One region of the Enterococcus saigonensis genome, then DNA from elsewhere that is predicted to be linked to it. Evidence: a T-box and tRNA genes for the amino acid it is inferred to sense, from the RefSeq annotation. Region 1 holds a T-box; the other holds one or more tRNA genes.
The links. A T-box is a leader RNA that pairs with one kind of tRNA and senses whether it is charged. The one in region 1 lies ahead of proS (proline--tRNA ligase), so its partner is inferred to be a tRNA-Pro.
Positions count from the first base shown of each region.

Region 2: it has a tRNA-Pro gene. The T-box ahead of proS (proline--tRNA ligase) is inferred to sense a tRNA for this amino acid. The anticodon was not compared.

Region 1 covers NZ_AP022822.1:877,076-880,499, forward strand. The annotation lists gene EsVE80_RS04065 (lipoate--protein ligase) at 1-504, shown strand, start outside; gene proS (proline--tRNA ligase) at 587-2,023, opposite strand; T-box leader at 2,099-2,302, opposite strand; gene EsVE80_RS04075 (ATP-binding protein) at 2,342-3,424, opposite strand, start outside.
Region 2 covers NZ_AP022822.1:2,182,324-2,185,747, forward strand. The annotation lists gene EsVE80_RS10345 (PLP-dependent cysteine synthase family protein) at 1-481, opposite strand, end outside; gene EsVE80_RS10350 (hypothetical protein) at 796-1,431, opposite strand; tRNA gene EsVE80_RS10355 (tRNA-Pro) at 1,581-1,654, shown strand; gene EsVE80_RS10360 (LPXTG cell wall anchor domain-containing protein) at 1,810-2,793, opposite strand; gene EsVE80_RS10365 (DUF1054 domain-containing protein) at 2,972-3,424, shown strand, end outside.

The DNA of each region.
Region 1 (3,424 bases):
GATAAGATTGAATCAAAAGGAATTAAATCTATTCGTTCGCGCGTAACCAATGTGAAGCCGTTCTTACCTGCAAATAAACAAAATATGACAACGAAAGATTTCCGGCAAGAAATTTTATTGAAAATCTTTGGTGTAAATGACATAAAAGATGTAAAAACTTACGAATTAACAGCTGATGACTGGGAAAAAATTAATCAAATTTCAAAAGACTATTACCGTAATTGGGATTGGAACTATGGTCGTTCTCCAGAATTTGATTTAGAGCGTCGAAAACGCTTTGCAATTGGCTCCATTGAAGTCCGACTAAATGTACAAAAGGGTGTTATTACAGAAGCTAAAATTTATGGTGATTTCTTTGGTTTGGGTGATATTAAGGACGTTGAAGCAGCGCTTGTAGGCGTGAAGTATGAAAAAGAAGCACTAAAAACAGCTGTGACACAAATTGATGTAAAAAAATACTTTGGTAACATTACCCAAGAAGAATTTTTAGAACTACTTTATTAATAAAAACATTAAAGGTTCTAGGAAAAAGTCGTGGCGACTCTTCCTAGAACCTTTATTTATAGCGTTATTTAAAACTATTTAGTTAATAAGCGCGAGCAATCCAGAGTGTATGTTTTGCTGGTTTGCCGCTAACTAAGTCAAATTCTTTTTTCATTGGAACTTCAAAGGGAATATTTCGAGTAGTAAAACCAGTTTCTTCTTTGATTTTTGCTTCTGTCTCTTCGCTACCATCCCAGCCAACTAAAACAAAGCCTGGTGTAGTACCTTCTTCATTACATTTGTCAATATGGATTTTCAATTCGTCTAGTGTGTTGATATCATAGTGTTCGTTAGCTTTATTACGAGCTTTTGCTTTTTCTAGTAGTCGTTTTGGCATGATTGCTAATTGTTCTGCTACATAAGCATCTAAGTTATCAAAAGTCACCGTATTCTTTTCATCTAAATCTCGTACTTTTACCATCACGTGCCCATTTTCTAAATCACGAGGACCACATTCAATTCGTAGGCAAGCGCCTTTTAATTCCCATTCATTGAATTTATAGCCTGGAGAATTATCCGTATCGTCTAGACGGACACGGTAGCCAGCTTGTTTAAAGGCAGCAAATAATGTATCTAATTTTTCCATAATAGCTGGATTTTTCTTCCAAGGACCAACTGGCATTAAAACAATCTGCGTTGGTGCGACAGTTGGTGGGAAAACGAGTCCCTTGTCATCGCCGTGAGTCATAATTAAAGATCCCAACAAGCGAGTTGACATGCCCCAAGAAGTTGTATGCACGTGAGTATGTTTGTTTTCTTTTGTCAAATACGTAATATCAAATGCTTCTGCAAATTTAGTCCCCAAATAGTGAGAAGTACCTGCTTGAACAGCTTTGCCGTCTTGCATCATCGCTTCAATTGAATACGTATCAACAGCACCGGCAAAACGTTCAGAAGGTGTCTTTTGTCCTTTGTAAACAGGGATAGCTAAAAATTCTTCTGCTAAACGCGCATATTCGTCTAAAATAGCCATTGTCCGTTTTCTTGCATCCGCTTCATCTGCATGAGCGGTATGTCCTTCTTGCCATAAAAACTCAGAAGTGCGTAAAAAAGGTAAGGTTTTCTTCTCCCAGCGAAAAACATTCGCCCATTGATTGATTTCGTACGGCAGATCACGATACGAATTAATCCAATCAGAAAAAGCAGAACCAATCATAGTCTCAGAAGTAGGTCGTAGCGCTAGCGGTTCATCTAATTTTTCATCCCCAACTTCTGTTACCCAAGGCAATTCAGGAGCAAATCCTTCAATGTGATCTGCTTCTTTCATAAAGAAGCTTTTTGGAATTAACATGGGGAAATAGGCATTACGAATATCTTGTGTTTTCAAAAATTTATTGAATTCCTCTTGGATATGTTCCCACAATTCAAAACCATCAGGGCGAAAAATAATTGAGCCACGTACAGGCGAATAAGCCATTAATTCAGCTTGTTGAATGGTTTTTAAGTACCATTCAGTGAAGTCATTTTTTTGTTCAGACATAGTGTCTCCTCCTAAATAAATTACTTTTTTTGACTTTGTTTATAAAAGACAAAATAAAAAACGCATCTCATCCTATAAAAGGACGAAATGCGTGAATTTCGCGGTACCACCTTTATTGACTGTTTTAACAGTCCAACTCAAAACAAGGATAAGGGCCCTAACCCGATTATTTTCATAATCAATACTGTCGGGAGGTTCAAAAAATTAGTGGGTACCAAATTTTCAGCAAAACATTGGCTCTCTAAACCATAATCTTAATACTAATCCGACTGTCTCTATGCTAATAGTAAACACTAAAAATTGCAAGTTAAAATTATTCTAAGTTATAAGTGATAAAGATAAGGTAATCTGATCTTTGTAGTCATCTTGTAATTGTTTTAGTTGACCGCGATATTTCTTTGCAACTTTTTCAATGACAAAAAGATCCAGTTCTTCTTTTTGAGAAAAATTTGTTGTGATGCCGCGATCAAAAATATTAGTATGATAATGAGCAGTGTGAGTGCAGCTAATTTGTAACTTTTCATTCATGTATTCAATCCGTAAATTAATTTCTCGTTTTTTAGGATCATGGATGGCGTAAGTCTCTCGGGTAGCGTGTTCTAAAAGATGAATTAAAATTTGACTTAAATCATCATCTGCCACGTTTACATCTTGGGGTAAATTGGCGAGAAAATTAATGGCAATACTTTTTTGTTGAGCATTTTTTTGATAACGATTTAAAATCAAATTCGTTAAAGTATGCTCAGAAAAGTTGCGAATAATATTTAACTGATCAGTTTCTTCTAAAAGCTTTTCTAAATATTCATTTACTGCTGGTAAATTACCATCACTGCTCAGGTCTTTTACGAGTAATAGATTTTGTTTGAAATCTTGGCGTAGCTGTTCTAACTCTTGTAGGTGATGAATAATCGTTTCATGATTATCCTCTAATAACTCTGTTTTTAACTCTAAAAAATGCATTTGGCGCTTATTTTGCTCGCTAGCAGTCAATCCTTCAACAAGCGTATAGACAAAAATAACTAGTAAAATTATAGCGAACAATAAACCCGAAATATTAACAAGGTAAAAATTTGATTGGGCTACACTGGTAATGTAAATAAAACAGTGGGCCATTGCAACCAAGACAATCCAGGGTGTACAAATGACAAAAAAACGATTTTTTTGATGGGCTTCTGTGATCGCTGCAATAGTTGTCGCTAATGTTCCAAAAATATTTGCAGCATCAATATAGAATTTTACTTCAGGTAAATCAATTTTGGTTAAAACAGCCCAAAGTAAAATTAAACAATCAAAGCTGATATGAAATATTACCCAAAGGCGATAGTATTTTTGGCTTTGCTTCATTTTTAAACAATAATAAGAAATCAAGAAAATCGGAGTAAAAATTGCTAAAAGCAAAGC
Region 2 (3,424 bases), 1.3 Mb from region 1:
GGCCTAAGGTTTCATAGTAAGCTTGCGGATTTTCTTTATTTTCAAACTGCAATGGCAAATAACTGTTGGGAATTTCTGCTGCTAATTCCCTGGCTTTTTTGATTGCACCACTCATTCCATTTGAAGTTGGCGTATGAATAATTTTAGCTCCCAGCGCCTGCATTAAAGCTTGTTTTTCTAAACTGAATTTTTCCGGTACTACAAAAATCGTTTGAATCTGATACGGCTGTGCCGCAAGTGCTAACCCAATTCCTGTATTGCCTGCTGTCGGTTCAATCAACGTACCACCTACTTGTAGCCGACCATCTTGTAACGCTTTTTGAATTAAAAATTGACCTAACCGATCTTTAATACTCCCCCCAGGATTTAAAAATTCTAACTTAGCCAAAATTTCTGTACCATAGGGCAATGGAAGTTGTTCATGAGTAAACCGTATCATTGGTGTTTTGCCAATTAATTCATCAATCTGATTTACAATCATCTTTTTGCTCCTTTCATCGCTTTTGAAATTGAAAACAAAAAAAGAGGTACTGACTATTAATCAGTACCTCGAAAAGTCTAAAATATCTGCAAATAAATTCTAGTGCACACAGAATGATTCGCTCCAAATTTTAGAAAGTAGGTCTATTAATAGGCATGACAAAATGGTATGCTGCAATTTTTTGCACCATACAACAACAATCTGCAACTAAAACAGTCCGCTGTGCCATGTCTTTGTGACCCCTTTTCTTAAAATTTGATATAAATCTATCATTCACACTATTTGCTGTCAACAAATAATTTTTTAAATAACAATTAAAACAACATTTGAACAAAGCGCCACAAATAACGAAGTAATCGATATAAAATAAATAAAAAGAATAAATTTCCTAAAATAAAATTCACACTGTTACCAGCAGTCGCTTTCAAATTTCCCCAAGTAAAACGACGCAAGAAACGCGGTACATTACTATAACCGTTTCGTTTTAGTCGAAATTTCTCTTCATAGGTCAGCTCTAACATATCGTAATAATAAATTTCCAAAGGTTGCATTGTAAAAAGATTCTTAGTAAAACCCACTAATAAAGTATATTGTTTATTAGCCGCTGGTAAATTGCGCGCCCCTTTTTTATTAATGGCTACCACCAACTGATTATCTTTTTTGACATTATAAGTGTATTCTGCTTCTTCAATTTTGATAATTTGTGCGAAAGGCTCATTTTGAGCTAAAAAAGCAGCATAAACTTTGGGAAACTCCTGCATTTTCTGTAGAAACAAAAAAGTTAACCCTAAAAGAAGGACTATAATAACACTGTTTACCAGTAAATGTTCTTTAAAAACAAGACTATAAATAACGATAATTAAAAGTGCCAAAAGCGTTATAGTAATTCGTTTTGCAAAAAATTTACGATACATTAAGTCGATGGTACGCTCATAATAGGCAAAATCCATAAAAATCCTCCTTAATACTTTTTAAAAGATAAGTTTTAATTAGTATAACTGATGACTTGCATGCTGTCATGGTACTAAGTCTTTTTACTGACCAGTTGATCTTTTCTTTTGCAAAAATTATCTTTTAGCAGTAACGTAGTAGAGGTCAACGGGAAATAGCTCAGCTTGGTAGAGCACTTGCTTCGGGAGTAAGGGGTCGCAGGTTCAAATCCTGTTTTCCCGATTCTATTTTTGATCATTTCTTTATTTACTTTAGCAACTTTGGTTTTGAAGATGACGCTAACATTTTTAAAATAAAAAAATCAGACAAAAAATATCCTTGTGAGTGTAAACTGTTTTTACTAGTTTCTTTCACAAGGATGTTTTATTTTTCAGTAATTAGTCTCGTTTATTTCTTTTACGTCGATAATAAATAAAGCCCGCAATAACAATTACCAAAACACCGATAATAGAGAGGTAAAACATGGGATTGTCGCCCATTTTTGGTAAAATACCAGTTTGTTCTTTTTTAGGATCTGCTTTAGTTGTTACAGAAGACTGCACGGTTGTCGCTTCCACAAAAGAGGTTGTTGTCGTAGTCGTCACAGCAGGCTTTACTAGTTCATTGCGGGGTTGTGGGATTCCTTCAGAAGCATAGCGCGCAATCCAAGCGATAATCCCTGGAAAAAATCGATCTTCCTCAGCCAACATTTTTGCTTGTAAGGGTGTCACAAAATTTAAAATTGCAAGCAATTCATCACGACTTAACTGCCGAATCGAAATAAAGCTACTATTACTAGGATAAACAGTTTGCAAATAATTTTCTAATGCATCCACTTGATTTTTCAATTCTGTCAGAGATAAACCAGTCGCATCAAAACTTAGGGCGGCTAGAGCAGTAGAGACATCTACTGTTTTATCTTGGTACAAAGCAGTTAATAGACGGACGTAGGCACTAAGATCCATGCCATAAAAATCTTGATTTATACGAGTAAATAGCTGTAATGCATCATCAAGCTGTTCATCTGTGTAATTTGCCAATTGTTCTGGTGTAATCGTATATTGCCCGCTTGCTAATTCTTTTTTTATTTCAACTACATTTTGATTAACAGTTTCACTATCTGCAACAGATTTGATTCCAGTTTGTTCTTCAATGCCAGTTTTGATTGCTTCCCCCACTTCAACAGCATTAGTTGTCGCATTCGTTGTTACTTCACGAATTGCTGTCTCTGATGAGGAGGTAGTTTGTGTCGTTTGTTTTTGATCACTTGTTATCATCGTTTTACTTTCACTTACACTTGCTGCTGTATTGTCTTCAGCGGCGTATACAGTTTGAATCCCTAATAGTGCCATGAAAGCTAAAATCCCTAATATTTTTTTCACTTTTATCACACTTCTTCACTTTTATTTTTACAAAAAGATTTTCTTTGTAATATAATTGTAACATTACTCGTAAAAAATGAAAGTTTTTTTAACGGTAAATTTTTTCTATTCGTTATTTTTTATCTAAAAATAGAAATATGCTATCTTTAATCTAACAATGACTAAAAGGAGTTACAAAATGTTTAATGAAAAAAGTTTTACCGTTTTTAATGCGCTGAGTTTAGAGGAACGAATGGCAGCTATCCGCAGCGAGATTCAACCAATTTTTACAGCGGTTGGTCAACCCATTTGCGAAATGTTCACACAACACTACAAACGCCCTTTTTATCTTCACCTTGCCCAACATCGCCGTAGAACCGTTCACCCACCAGAAAATACTTGGGCTGCTATGAGTGAGGGGAAAAGGGGGTATAAAATGAGCTCTCATTTTCAAATTGGCATTTGGCCAGAATACGTTTTTATGTGGCTTTCTATTATTGACCAGCCTAAAGGACAAAAAGAAATGGCAGAACTGTTACTAAAAAATCTATCTCTATTTGATACCTTGCCCAAAGATACCGTGATCAGTTTGGATCATACCAAGTCAGAAATACTCCCACTAACAAAAGAAAATTTAGAAAATGCTCTAATA